Linked DNA regions of Dinoroseobacter shibae DFL 12 = DSM 16493. The protein of the gene in region 1 binds, or shares a complex with, the protein of each later gene. Links are inferred from orthologs where the notes say so. Each region holds a gene or a part of one and is shown in the gene's direction. Other genes may lie near its edges.

Region 1 (6,319 bases):
ATCGGTCTCGGGCAGGCGCCCCTCGGGCTCTGGCCGCTGGCGCTGCTGGGGCTGGCGGGGCTGCTGGCGCGGCTCGACCGATCCTCCGGCTGGCGCGCCGGGGCCTGGACCGCCTGGCGCGCGGGCGCGGCCTATTTCGCCCTGACCCTGCACTGGATCGTGGAGCCGTTCCTGGTGGACGTGGCGCGCCACGGCTGGATGGCGCCCTTCGCGCTGGTGCTGATGGCTGGGGGGCTCGCGCTCTTCTGGGCCGCCGCCGGGGCGCTTGCGGGCGGCCTGCGGCCCGGCCTGCCCCGCGGGCTGGGCTTCGCCCTGGCGCTGATGTCGGCGGAGATGCTGCGCAGCTATGTCTTTACCGGCTTTCCCTGGGCGCTGATCGGCACGATCTGGATCGACACGCACGCGGCCCAGACCGCGGCCTTCTGGGGCCTGCACGGGCTGGGGCTGGCGACGCTCTGCATCCTCGTGCTGGCGCGCGCCCAACCGCTCGGACGGGGGCTGGCCACCGGGGCGGCGGGGCTGGCGCTGCTGACCGGGCTGGGGATGCTGCGCCCCGACCCGCCCGCGATCCCGCCCGACGCGCCGGTGCTGCGGCTGGTCCAGCCCAACGCGGCGCAACACCTGAAATGGGATCCCGGGATGATCCCGATCTTCTATGCCCGGCTGCTGGACCTGACCGCGCGGCCCGCGCCCGGGGCCCCGCCCGCCCTCGTGATCTGGCCCGAAACCGCGATCGCCTACCGGCTGGAAAACGCGGGCCCGCTCCTGTCGCAGATCGCCGAGACCGCGGGCGACGCGCCGGTGGTGCTGGGTGCCGTGCGCGGCACCCCGGCGGGGGCGACCAACGCGCTGGCGGTGCTGGACGCCACGGGCATACCGGCGCAGATCTACGACAAGGCCCATCTGGTCCCTTTCGGCGAATACGTCCCCTTCGGCGATCTCGCCGCGCGCCTGGGCATTCGCGGCCTGGCCGTGGCCGAGGGCGGCGGCTTCCTGGCCGGGCCGGGTCCGCAAGTGCTGGATTTCGGCCCGCTCGGGCGCGCCCTGCCGTTGATCTGCTACGAGGCGATCTTTCCGAATTTCGGCCGCGCCCGGCTGGCCGAGGCCGACTGGATGCTGCAGATCACCAATGACGCCTGGTTCGGCCAGTTCGCAGGCCCGCAACAGCACCTGGTGCTGGCCCGGTTCCGCGCGATCGAGCGCGGCATGCCCCTGGTGCGCGCGGCCAATACCGGCATCAGCACGGTGATCGACCCCACCGGCGCGCTGACCGGCGCGCTGCCCCTGGGGGTGGCGGGCACCCTCGATGCGGCCCTGCCCCCGGCGCTGGCGACCCCGCCTTATGCCCGTCTGGGCGATCTGCCCCTGCTGATCGCGATGATTGTATCACTTCTGGGGCTAATGACGCGGTCCAGGGCCCGCGCCCATTGACGCCATGGCCACAGGGGGATACGCCCCATGCCACCGACGCTGCAACGGCTTCCTGGCGCAGCGGTCGCTATTCAATGGAGCACTCTCATGACAGCCCGCCAAAATTACCAGTTCACCTCCGAATCCGTATCGGAGGGGCATCCCGACAAGGTGTGTGACCGCATCTCGGATGCCATTCTCGATGCCTTCCTGGCCGAAGAGCCCGAGGCCCGCGTCGCCTGCGAAACCTTCGCCACCACGGACCGCGTCGTCATCGGCGGCGAGGTCGGTCTGTCCGACCAGGAGCGGCTCAAGGACTACATGGGCAAGATCGACACGATCGCCCGCGACTGCATCCGCGACATCGGCTACGAGCAGGACAGATTCCACTGGAAGACCGTGGAGATCACCAACCTGCTGCACGAGCAATCCGCCCATATCGCCCAGGGCGTGAACGCCTCGGGCACCAAGGAGGAAGGCGCGGGCGACCAGGGCATCATGTTCGGCTACGCCGTGGACGAGACGCCGGAGCTGATGCCCGCGCCGATCTGCTATGCCCACGCGATCCTGCGGCGGCTGGCGGAGGTGCGCAAATCCGGCGCCGAGCCGACCCTGGGGCCCGATGCCAAGTCGCAGCTGACCGTCCGCTACGAAGGCGGCAAGCCGGTGGGCGTGAGCTCGATCGTGCTGTCGACCCAGCACCTGGACCCGGCGATGACCTCCGCTGACGTGCGCGCGGTGGTCGAACCCTATATCCGCCAGGAGCTGCCCGAGGGCTGGATCGACGACGCGACCGAATGGTGGGTGAACCCCACGGGCAAGTTCGTGATCGGCGGGCCGGACGGGGATGCGGGCCTGACCGGGCGCAAGATCATCGTCGACACCTATGGCGGCGCGGCGCTGCATGGCGGCGGGGCGTTCTCGGGCAAGGATCCGACCAAGGTGGACCGTTCCGCGGCCTATGCGGCGCGGTACCTGGCCAAGAACGTGGTGGCCGCGGGGCTCGCGCATCGCTGCACGATCCAGCTGAGCTACGCAATCGGGGTGGCCAAGCCGCTGTCGATCTATGCCGACACCCACGGGACCGGCAAGGTGCACGAGAGCCGGATCGAGACCGCCGTGGGGCAGCTGATGGATCTGTCGCCCCGCGGCATCCGGGAGCATCTGGGCCTGAACAAGCCGATCTTCCAGCGCACGGCGGCCTATGGCCATTTCGGCCGCGCCGCCGAAGCGGATGGCGGGTTCAGCTGGGAACGCACCGACCTGACCGAGGCGCTCAAGGCCGCGGTCTGAGCGCCCCTCCGCGCGGGGCAAGGCTTTTGAGTAAAAGCCTTGGGGGGCGCTGCCCCCGGCCCTGCGGGCCTCCCCCGGAGTATTTTGCGCAAAAGAAACGGGGACGGGTCACACAGCCCGTCCCCTGGTATTTCCGACAGCGCGCGCAGGGCCGGCCCCTGTCGCGGGCGCGCCCTTGGCCCCGACGCGGATCGCGCATGAAAAAGGCGCCCGCGGGCGCCGTTTCGGTGTCTTGCACAGGTTGGATCCGCGCCGGTCTCAGGCCTTGCGCAGCCGGATCACCACATCGACCTTCGAGATCTCCGTGCCCTCCGGGATCGCCGGCAGGCGCGAGATCTCCAGCTCCTCGGCCGGGGCGTCGGTGAGGGTATTGTCCTCTTCCCAGTAGAAATGCGGGTGGTCGTCGATCCGCGTGTCGAAATAGCTCTTGGAGCCGTCGACCGTGATCTCCTGCACCAGCCCGGCGTCGCAGAACGCCCGCAGCGTGTTGTAGACCGTCGCCAGCGACACCCGCTCCCCCCCCGCCAGCGCGGCGGCGTAGAGGCTCTCGGCGGTGACGTGCCGGTCCCGCCCGTCGCCCACCAGCAACGCGGCCAGGGTCACGCGTTGCTTCGTCGGACGCACCCCGCCCGTCGCCAGCCACTCCGTCCCTCGTTCCAAACCTTGCGCGCGCATCTGTTGCCGTCTCTCCGTTTCCTTCCCCCATATATGCCGTTTGCCGCCGAAATATCAATTGCAAAGCCTTCGCAAATTCCGGGACACGCTGTCACGCTGCCCCCGGCCTGCCTCTTGTCTCCGGCAAACCGGGGGTGATAAGGGAGCCAGAACCCATCCGCGACCCGAGGACAAACGACCCCATGGCACAGTTTCCGACGCAGTTCGACAAGGACGACCTTCTGAAATGCGCACGCGGAGAGCTGTTCGGCCCGGGCAATGCCCAACTGCCCGCGCCCCCCATGCTGATGATGGACCGCATCACCGAGGTCAGCGGCGACGCGGGTGCCCATGGCAAGGGCCATATCGTGGCCGAGTTCGACATCACGCCGGAGCTGTGGTTCTTCGACTGCCACTTCCCCGGCAACCCGATCATGCCCGGCTGTCTCGGCCTCGACGGTCTGTGGCAGCTGACGGGCTTCAACCTGGGCTGGCGCGGCTGGCAGGGGCGCGGCTACGCGCTCGGCGTGGGCGAGGTCAAGCTGACCGGCATGGTCCGCCCCGACCGCAAGATGCTGCGCTATTTCGTGGACTTCACCAAGGCCGTGCAGACCCGGCGCCTGACCATGGGCGTGGCCGACGGGCGTGTCGAGGCCGATGGCGAGGTCATCTACCAGGTCAAGGACATGAAAGTCGCTCTTTCCGAAAACTGAGCACAACACGAAGGAACACCCCATGCGTCGCGTCGTCATCACCGGGATGGGCATCGTCTCCCCGATCGGCAATACCGTGTCCGAGGTCGAGGCCAGCCTGCGCGCGGGCCGCTCGGGCATCACCTTCGCCGAAACCTATGCCGAGAACGGCTTCCGCAGCCAGGTCCACGGCGTGCCGGACATCGTGCTCGAAGACCATATCGACAAGCGCAACCTGCGCTTCATGGGCCCCGGCGCCGCGTTCAACTTCATCGCCATGCAACAGGCCATCGCCGATAGCGGGCTGGAGGACAGCAATGTCTCCAACGAACGCTCCGGGCTGATCATGGGCTCGGGCGGGCCGTCCACCTCGAACTTCTTCCAGGCGTTCAAGACGGTCAAGGAAAAGGGCGCGCCCAAGCGGATGGGGCCGTTCATGGTCACGCGCTGCATGTCGTCCACCAACTCCGCCTGCCTCGCGACACCGTTCAAGATTAAGGGCGTGAACTACTCGATCACCTCGGCCTGCTCCACCTCCGCCCATTGCATCGGCAACGGGGTGGAACTGATCCAGATGGGCAAGCAGGACATCGTGTTCGCCGGCGGCGGCGAGGAGATCGACTGGACCCTGTCGTGCCTCTTCGACGCCATGGGCGCGATGAGCTCGAAATACAACGACACCCCCACCACCGCCTCGCGCACCTTCGATGCGACCCGCGACGGCTTCGTGATCGCCGGCGGCGGCGGGGTGCTGGTGCTGGAGGAACTCGAACACGCCAAGGCGCGCGGCGCGAAAATCTACGCCGAGGTCACCGGCTACGGCGCGACCTCGGACGGCTACGACATGGTCGCGCCCTCGGGCGAAGGCGGCGAGCGGTCGATGCGCCAGGCCATCGCCACCCTGCCCGAAGGCCGCAGCGTCGACTACATCAACGCCCATGGCACCTCGACCCCCGTGGGCGACGTGACCGAGATCGAGGCCGTGCGCCGCGTCTTCGGCGAAGGCACCACCCCGCCCGTCGCCTCCACCAAGTCCCTGACCGGACACTCGCTGGGCGCGACCGGCGTGCACGAGGCGATCTATTCGCTGATCATGATGAACAAGGGCTTCATCGCGGCCTCGGCCAACATCACCGAGCTCGACCCGGCGATCCACCCTGAGGAAATCGTGACAGAACTGCGCGAGGGTGTCACACTCGATTCCGTGCTCTCCAACAGCTTCGGCTTCGGCGGCACCAATGCGACGCTGCTGATGTCGCGCTACCTGGACTGATTTTTCCACAGAAGGACATTTCCGATGACCGGTGTCTTGCAGGGCAAAAAAGGCCTGATCATGGGCGTCGCCAACGAACGCTCCATCGCCTGGGGCATCGCCCGGGCGGCGGCGGAGGCGGGGGCGGAACTGGCCTTCACCTACCAGGGCGAAGGCTTCGGCAAACGCGTCCGCCCGCTGGCGACAAGCGTCGGCTCGGACATCCTGGTGGATGTGGACGTGACCGACGATGCCTCCCTCGATCTGGCCTTCGAGACCCTGAAGGACCGCTGGGGCAGCCTCGATTTTCTCGTCCACGCCATCGCCTATTCCGACAAGGCCGAACTGACCGGCCGGTTCCTCAATACCTCGCGCGAGAACTTCAAGACCTCGCTCGACATCTCCTGCTACTCGCTGATCGAGGTGACCCGCCGGGCGCATGCGATGATGCCCGCGGGCGGCACGATCCTGACCATGACCTACCAGGGCTCCAACCGGGTGACGCCGTTCTACAATGTGATGGGCGTGGCCAAGGCGGCGCTGGAATCGGCGGTGCGCTATCTCGCCAACGATCTCGGCCCGGACGGGATCCGCGTCAACGCGATCTCGCCCGGCCCGATGAAGACGCTGGCGGGCGCGGCCATCGGCGGCGCGCGCAAGACCTACCGGCAGACCGAGCAGAACGCGCCCCTGCGCGCCAATGCCACGCTGGAGGCCGTGGGCGGCACCGCGGTCTGGCTGATCTCCGATGCGGGCGCCTGCACCACCGGGGAAATCGTGCGCGTCGACGGCGGCTATCACGTCCTGGGCATGCCGCAAGCCGAGAACATCTGAGCGGGGCGGCGATGCCTGAGTTCACCCGCGACGGCGTGCGCCTGCATTACCGCGACGAAGGCCCGCGCGACGGGCCAGTGGTGGTCTTCGCCAACTCGCTCGGCACCGACCTGCGCCTGTGGGAGCCGATCCTGCCCCTGCTGCCCCCGGGCTTGCGGATTGTCCGCTACGACATGCGCGGGCA
Region 2 (8,076 bases), 2.0 Mb from region 1 along the record:
CCGTGCCCGGGCGGGGCGACGGCCGGGATGGTCGCCCGCCCGGGGTGTCACGCGGCGCGCGCGGCTTGCCCGGGCTCCATGCGCATTTTTGCCCATCGTCCCCGTTGACAGGCTGCTGCGGCGTCTCTAACTACGGCGCGTTAGCACTCGGACAAAGTGAGTGCTAATGGCCCCGCAGGGGGTCAGGGAGAAACACTGAGCGAAGGAGCCTACAGATGGCATTCACACCGCTTCATGACCGTGTTCTGGTCCGTCGCGTCGAAAGCGAAGAAAAAACCGCAGGCGGGCTGATCATCCCCGACAGCGCCAAGGAAAAGCCCGCCGAGGGCCTGGTGATCGCCGTTGGCGCAGGTGCCAAGGATGACGATGGGGACCGGATCCCCATGGACGTCAAGGAAGGCGACAAGATCCTCTTCGGCAAGTGGTCCGGCACCGAGGTGACCGTGGACGGCGAAGAGCTGCTGATCATGAAAGAGAGCGACATTCTCGGGATCATCACCGACGAAGCCGCGGCCAAGGCCGCCTGAACGCCTCGACTGATCACAAACATAGACTCAAGGAGCGAACAACATGGCTGCTAAAGACGTCAAATTCGACATCGACGCCCGCAACCGCATGCTCAAGGGTGTCAACATCCTCGCAGACGCGGTGAAGGTGACCCTGGGCCCCAAGGGCCGCAACGTGGTTCTGGACAAGAGCTTCGGCGCGCCGCGCATCACCAAGGACGGTGTCTCCGTCGCCAAGGAAATCGAACTGGAAGACAAGTTCGAGAACATGGGCGCGCAGATGGTCAAGGAAGTCGCCTCGCGCACCAATGACGAGGCCGGCGACGGCACCACAACCGCGACCGTGCTGGCGCAAGCCATCGTCAAGGAAGGCATGAAGTCGGTTGCCGCGGGCATGAACCCGATGGACCTCAAGCGCGGGATCGACCTGGCGACCTCCAAGGTTGTCGAGGCGATCAAATCCGCCGCCCGTCCCGTGAACGACAGCGCCGAAGTGGCGCAGGTCGGCACCATCTCCGCCAACGGCGAGAGCGAGATCGGCCAGCAGATCGCGGATGCGATGCAAAAGGTTGGCAACGAGGGTGTCATCACCGTCGAGGAGAACAAGGGCCTGGAGACCGAGACCGACGTGGTCGAGGGCATGCAGTTCGACCGTGGCTATCTGAGCCCCTATTTCGTGACCAACCCCGACAAGATGACCACCGAGTTGGAAGACGCGATCATCCTGCTGCACGAGAAGAAGCTCTCGTCGCTGCAGCCGATGGTGCCGCTGCTTGAGTCGGTGATCCAGTCCGGCAAGCCGCTGCTGATCATCGCGGAAGACGTGGAAGGCGAAGCGCTCGCCACCCTCGTGGTCAACAAGCTGCGCGGCGGTCTGAAGATCGCGGCCGTCAAGGCACCGGGCTTCGGCGATCGTCGCAAGGCCATGCTGCAGGACATCGCGATCCTGACCGGTGGCCAGGTGATCTCGGAAGACCTCGGCATGAAGCTCGAGTCCGTGACCATCGACATGCTGGGTTCCGCCAAGCGCGTGTCGATCACCAAGGACGAGACCACCATCGTCGACGGCGCCGGTGCCAAGGCCGAGATCGAAGCCCGCGTGGCCCAGATCCGCAACCAGATCGAGGAGACCACCTCGGATTACGACCGTGAGAAGCTGCAGGAGCGTGTGGCCAAGCTCGCCGGTGGTGTGGCTGTCATCCGCGTCGGCGGCATGACCGAGGTCGAAGTGAAAGAGCGCAAGGACCGTGTGGACGATGCGCTAAACGCGACCCGCGCGGCTGTGCAGGAAGGCATCGTCGTCGGCGGCGGTGTGGCCCTGATCCAGGCGGCCAAGCATCTCGACGGTCTGGAAGGCGCGAACAACGACCAGAACATCGGCATCAACATCGTGCGCAAGGCGCTGGAAGCTCCGCTGCGCCAGATCGCCGAGAACGCAGGTGTCGACGGGTCCGTCGTGGCCGGCAAGATCCGCGAAAGCAGTGACCTGGCCTTCGGGTTCAACGCGCAGACCGAAGAATATGGCGACATGTTCAAGTTCGGTGTGATCGACCCGGCCAAGGTGGTGCGCACCGCGCTGCAGGATGCGGCCTCCATCGCCGGTCTGCTGATCACCACCGAAGCAATGGTGGCCGACAAGCCCGCCAAGGAAGGTGCCGGCGCCGGTGGCGGCATGCCCGACATGGGCGGCATGGGCGGCATGATGTAAGCTGCCGGACATTCCGGATGGAAGGGGCCCTTCGGGGCCCCTTTTTTCATGCGCGCGCCCGATCGGTCCGATCGACGTTTCGGGGCGCGCGCGGAGAAAGCGGCAGTCGCCGGTTTTTTTGCTTTGCGCCCCGTGGGTTTCCCGCGCAAGCTGTGCCGGAGGTGTCACTTTGGTTGAATTCGAGTTGAGAGAAGCGGGTCGGGCGGATGCCTTTGCGATCTCGATCCTGGTGGAGACCAGCTTCGAAGGCTCGCGTGAGGACCGTTTGATCAAGGACTTGCGTGCGGAGGATGCGCTGGGTCTGGAACTGGTCGCCATTGAGCGCGGGCACGTGATCGGCCATGCCGCCTTCCCGAGGCTCTCGCGGCCCGAGGGCTGGTATGCGCTCGCCCCCCTGACGGTGCGGGCGGACAGGCGCCGAATGGGCGTCGGCTCGGCCCTGGTGCGGGTGGGCATCGACCGGTTGCGGCAGGCCGAGGCGCCCGCGCTGCTGGTGCTGGGCGATCCGGACTACTACGAACGATTCGGGTTTTCCCTGGGTGCTGCGGCCAAGCTGCGCAGTGCGTATCCGAAGAACAACCTGATGATGCTGGCCTTCGCGCCGGGGTTGAGCGGGGCCGCGTTCGACGTGGACTACCCGTCGGTCTTTCTGCGCAACTGAGCCCTTGCCCTCGGGCGGTGTCCGGCGCATGACGCGGCCCATGCTGGAGCTTGTCTTCGAAAACGGTCTGATCCTCGATCCGGTGGAGGGCCCCCTGCCGGGGCTGGCCATGGCGGGCGGACGCCTGGGTGCGCCGGGCCCCGCCGCGCGGCGCGTGGATCTGGAGGGGTTCGTGCTGCTGCCGGGGATCGTGGATCTGCATGGCGACGGGTTCGAGCGGCATCTAGCGCCGCGTCGCGGCGCGTTGCGCAGCATGGCCGACGGGCTGCGCGCGCTGGATGCGGAGCTGGCGGCGACGGGGATCACCACCGCCGTGCTGGCGCAGTTCTGGTCCTGGGAAGGGGGGCTGCGCGCGCCGGAGTTTGCCCGCGCCCTGGCGGCGGCGTTGCGGGACATGGCGCCGGTGTTGCGCACGCAGATGCGGATGCAGCTGCGGCTGGAGACCCACCTGGTCGACGATTACGCGGAGGTGCAGGCGTTTCTGCGGGCCGAGGGGATCGGCTACGTGGTGTTCAACGACCACCTGCCCCACCGGCGTCTGGCGGAGGGGCGGCGGCCGCCGCGGCTGACCGGGCAGGCGCTCAAGAGCGGGCGGAACCCGGAGGCCCATCTGGCGCTGATGCAGGGTCTGCACGCGCGCCGCGCCGAGGTGCCCGCGCGGCTGGCGGAGTTGGCTGCGGCGTTGCGGGCGGAGGGCGTGCTGCTGGGCAGTCACGATGACCGGAGCGCAGAGGCGAGGGCGCAGGCCCGGGCATTGGGCGCCACCATCGCGGAGTTTCCCGAAACGGCGGAGGCGGCCCGGGCCGCGCGGGCGGCGGACGAGCCGGTGATCCTGGGCGCGCCCAACGTGATGCGCGGGGCGTCCCATGCGGGCAATGCCTCGGCCCGGGACCTGATCGCCGAGGGGCTCTGCGATGCGCTGGTCTCGGATTATCACTACCCGTCGGTGCGGGCGGCGGCCTTGCTGCTCGCGGGCGGAACGGGGCCGGAGTTGGCGCAGGCCTGGCGCATGGTCAGCACCCGCCCGGCGGAGATCCTCGGGCTGCGGGATCGCGGGCGGCTGGTGGCGGGCGCGCGGGCGGACCTGACGGTGCTGGAGGCCGCGACCGGGCAGGTGGCGGCGAGTTTCGCGGGAGGGACGGTGTCCTTCCTGGCGGGCGCGTTCGCCGACCGCCTGCTGGGCTGAGCGGCCGCGCGGAGGAGGTTTTGCGCCGCCCTTCGGGCGTCGCCGGGGGCCGGACCTGCGGTCCGGCGGGATGCTGGCGAGCGAGTGCCTTGCGCGGCTTCGAGTTCCGGCACCCCAGGCTGTCCCACGGTATCGAAACTCCGAGGCATTGCGCCGCCCTGCGGGCGTCGCCTGAGGCCGGACCTGCGGTCCGGCTGGGGCGTTGTGACGCCGTCTTGCGCGGGGCGCGGCCCTGTGATCATGCTGGCCCATGACCGGCGCTTCCCCTTTGCGACTGTTTCTGCTCGTCGCGCTCACCATGACGGCTTTTGCGGCCAATTCCCTGCTCAACCGCGCGGCCCTGGCCGGGGGGGAGATCGGCCCGGCGGCCTTTGCGGCGATCCGGCTGGGCTCCGGCGCGCTGGTGCTGGCCTTGCTGGTGATGCGGACCCGGCCCTTGCGGCTGCGCAAGCCCGGGCGGTGGATCGGGGTGGGGAGCCTTGCCCTGTACATGGCGGGGTTTTCCTATGCCTATCTCAGCCTCGATGCGGGGTTGGGGGCGCTCATTCTGTTCGGCGGGGTGCAGATCACCATGTTCGCCGGTGCGCTGCTGTCGCGCGACGCGATCCCGGTGACGCGGTGGCTGGGCGCGGGGCTGGCGCTGGCGGGGCTGGCGCTGTTGCTGTGGCCCGGGGCGGTGGGGCGGCCGGACCCGCTGGGCCTTGCGCTGATGAGCCTCGCGGCGGTGGGCTGGGGGATCTATTCGCTGCACGGGCGGGGCAGCACCGAGCCCCTGGCGGACACGGCGGCGAATTTCGTGCTGACCCTGCCGCTATGCCTGCTGGTGGTGGCGATCTGGCCCGACGGGGTGGCGATCAGCCTGTGGGGGATCGTCCTGGCGGTGATCTGCGGAGCGGTGACCTCGGGGCTGGGCTATGCCCTGTGGTACACGGTGCTGCCGCAGCTGGGTGCGAGCCGGGCGGCGGTCGCGCAACTGACCGTGCCGGTGATCGCGTCCCTGGGCGGGCTGCTCCTGCTGGGCGAGGCGATCACGCTGCTCTCGGTGCTGGCGACGGTGCTGGTGCTGGGCGGCGTGGCCCTGTCCCTGCGGCGCGGTTAGCGGACGATCGGCTCCAGCGGGTCGTAGAGCAGGCCCTGGCCCCAGGCGACCTGCGCCAGGCTGTCGGGCTTCACGCGCAGGCGGGCCATCTCGGTCCGGGTGACGAAGCGGCGCTCGGTCACGATGCCCTCGGGGTCCTGCCAGGCCGCGTCGAGGGTGCCGGAGAGGATGGTGGCGCGGAAATAGATGTCCACCTGGTGGAAGCTGCCCGCGGGATCGTGGAACTCGTTCACGAGGCAGGGGGCGCCCACGGCGATCCGGAGCCCGGTTTCCTCGTGCACTTCGCGGGCGAGGTTCTCGGGCAGGGAGGTGCCGGGCGCCACGCCGCCGCCCGGGGCGCACCACAGGTCGCTGCGCCCGTCCGGGTAGGCATTGACCAGCAGAAGCCGGTTGTCGCGCAGGATCACGGCGCGGGCGGCGAGGCGGGGTGAGGGCGCGGGCATGGGCCGACAGTGTCGCTGCGTAACGGGCTTGGCAAGCCCCTCGCCTTGGCCCGGACGGGCGGGTAGGGTGTGGACATGACTTTCCGCGCGCTTCTTTTGTGTTTCGGCCTGCTGGTGCCGCAAACGGCCTCGGCGGCCTGTGTCGTGCTGTTGCACGGGCTGGCGCGGAGTGACGCGTCTTTCACGGTGATGGAGGCGGTGCTGCGCGGGCTGGGCCATGCGGTGGTCTCGCCCACCTATCCGTCCACCGAGGCGACGGTGGAGGAACTGGCGGCACAGATTGTGCCCGCCGCCCTGGGCGCCTGCGCGCCCCGGAAGGCGCATGTGGTCAGCCATTCCATGGGCGGGATCCTGGTGCGGGCGCAGGCAGCGGTGGCGCCCCTGGAGAACCTGGGCCGGGTGGTGATGCTGGCGCCGCCGAACCAGGGCTCGGAGCTGGTGGATGCGCTGGGCGACTGGGCGATCTTCCAGTGGGTGAACGGGCCTGCGGGGCGGCAGCTGGGCACCGGGCCAGACAGCCTGCCGAACCGGCTGGGCCCGGTGGGGTTCGAGACCGGGGTGATCGCGGGCACGTCGAGCTGGAACCCGCTCTTCTCGCAGCTGTTGCCGGGGCCCGATGACGGCAAGGTCACGGTGGCGCGGACCAAGGTGGCGGGGATGGCCGATCACATCATCCTGCCGGTGTCCCATACCCTGATGATGAACGACCCCAAGGTGATCGCCCAGACGGTGCATTTCCTGGAGAACGGCCGCTTCGCGCCGGAGATGAACTATGCCGAGGCGGTGCAGCGGCTGTTCAACGCTTCGGAGCTGAGCACGCGGCTGGAGGCCCTGGGCGAGTAAAATCCTTGACGAAGGATTTTACCAAGACCCTTGCTTAAGGGTCTTGGACCCGGCTCAGGCGGCCTGGGCGTTGTGGGTCAGGGCGAGGAACACGTCTTCGAGGTCGGGCTCTTCGGTGGCCAGTTCGCGGATGCGGATGCCCGCGTCATGGACCGCCTGCAGGATCGTCTCCACCGGGATCTGGCCGCGCCGGTAGGTGAAGCCCAGGGTGCCGTCGGGCCGGGCCTCGGCCTGCACCCCGTCGATCCGGGGCAGGGTGCCGTCATGGCCGTCCTCGGGGGAGATCACCAGCGTCTTGGCATCCAGTCGGCTGAGCAGGGTCGGGGTCTTGTCCTGGGCGATCTTTGCGCCGTGGTTGATGATCGCGATCTCGTCGCACATCTGTTCGGCTTCTTCGAGGTAATGGGTGGTCAGGATGATCGTCATGCCCTGTTCGTTCAGCTTGCGCACGTTGCGCCACAGCATCTGGCGCAGTTCGATATCCACGCCGGCGGTGGGCTCGTCGAGCACCAGCACATGGGGGGTGTGCACCAGCGCCTTGCCCAGCAGCAGCCGCCGCCGCATCCCGCCCGAGAGCGACCGGGAATAGGCGTCCGCCTTGTCCGACAGCCCGATCAGCGCGAGGATCTCGTCGGTGCGCCATTCCGAGCGCGGCACCCCGTAGAGACCGCTTTGCATGTCGAGCGCACCGCGGGGGGTGAAGAACGGGTCGAGGTTCAGCTCCTGCGGCATCACGCCGATGGCCGCGCGGCTCTGGCGGGGGTTCACGTCCTGGTCGAAGCCCCAGATCCGCACCTGTCCTGCGGTCTTGCGCACCAGCCCGGCGAGGATGTTGATCAGCGTCGACTTGCCCGCGCCGTTCGGGCCCAGCAGCCCGAAGATGGAGCCGGCCGGGATTGTCAGGTCCACGCCCTTCAACGCCTCTTTCGCAGGCTGGCCGTTGGCGGCCCGGTAGGTCTTGCGCAGGCCGGTGATCTCGATGGCGGGGGGGCGTGTTTGGCTCTGGTCTGGCTGTGACATGGCGTCCCTTCGTCCGTTCCCTGCGCGGCGGCGGCTTGTCCGTGCGCGCGCAAGACGTATGATGCGCCCGACCTAGGGGCGGTCGCGCCCCGTGGCAAGCCTTTGTGATGCCAGCCCTTGATGGAGCCGCCCCATGCCCACCGCCGTCCCCGAGACCAAGATCGTCAACCAATGGCGGATCGCCTGCGATGGCGGCGAGGGGGCGCTGGGGCATCCGCGTGTCTGGCTGCAGATCCCGCAGGAGCATGGCTGGGTCGAGTGCCCTTATTGCGATGCGCGATACATTCACAAGGATTTCGAAGGGAAGATCGACGTCGCCTGACGGGGTCGGTCCCGCGCAGCCCCGATGAGGGGGCTGCGCCACCTGGCCTTGGGCGCGGTCGGGGTGCTGGGCCTGTACCTGGGCGCGGCACTTCTCGGCGCGCTGGTGCCCGCCGGACCCGACCCGGACGACAGCCCCGCCGCGACGCGCGGCCCGGAAGTGACGATCGGATTGATCGGCGGGCCGATCCACTATGACTTCGTCCTGCCGATGACGCCCGAAACACGGCAAGCCTTCGCGCCCCTGGCCGCGGCGGGCGTGCCGGTGGACGCGCCGGAACTCGCCTGG

The links.
Region 2: the proteins of metK (region 1) and groL are in contact, whole or in part, in a cryo-EM structure (PDB 8P4O), measured with the Escherichia coli proteins. The link is inferred for Dinoroseobacter shibae DFL 12 = DSM 16493 from one-to-one orthologs.

Annotation. Positions count from the first base shown.
Region 1 is NC_009952.1:1,042,109-1,048,427, reverse strand. Bases 790-3,610 are described here. They hold metK (methionine adenosyltransferase), read left to right. Parts: upstream 790-1,518; coding sequence 1,519-2,703; downstream 2,704-3,610. Other genes in these bases: fabA (bifunctional 3-hydroxydecanoyl-ACP dehydratase/trans-2-decenoyl-ACP isomerase), read left to right, coding at 3,561-3,610; irrA (iron response transcriptional regulator IrrA), read right to left, coding at 2,962-3,378; lnt (apolipoprotein N-acyltransferase), read left to right, coding at 790-1,431. Also shown: more of lnt, read left to right, coding at 1-789; more of fabA, read left to right, coding at 3,611-4,070; fabB (beta-ketoacyl-ACP synthase I), read left to right, coding at 4,093-5,322; DSHI_RS05165 (enoyl-ACP reductase FabI), read left to right, coding at 5,347-6,135; pcaD (3-oxoadipate enol-lactonase), read left to right, coding at 6,147-6,319. UniProt on the Escherichia coli protein: Catalyzes the formation of S-adenosylmethionine (AdoMet) from methionine and ATP.
Region 2 is NC_009952.1:3,071,312-3,079,387, reverse strand. What follows is about bases 1-2,892. They hold groL (chaperonin GroEL), read left to right. Parts: upstream 1-570; coding sequence 571-2,214; downstream 2,215-2,892. Other genes in these bases: DSHI_RS14805 (GNAT family N-acetyltransferase), read left to right, coding at 2,384-2,875; groES (co-chaperone GroES), read left to right, coding at 216-527. Outside these bases: DSHI_RS14800 (alpha-D-ribose 1-methylphosphonate 5-triphosphate diphosphatase), read left to right, coding at 2,916-4,061; DSHI_RS14795 (DMT family transporter), read left to right, coding at 4,312-5,160; DSHI_RS14790 (NUDIX domain-containing protein), read right to left, coding at 5,157-5,603; DSHI_RS14785 (alpha/beta fold hydrolase), read left to right, coding at 5,679-6,446; DSHI_RS14780 (ABC transporter ATP-binding protein), read right to left, coding at 6,501-7,466; DSHI_RS14775 (zinc-finger domain-containing protein), read left to right, coding at 7,600-7,788; DSHI_RS14770 (TIGR02117 family protein), read left to right, coding at 7,813-8,076.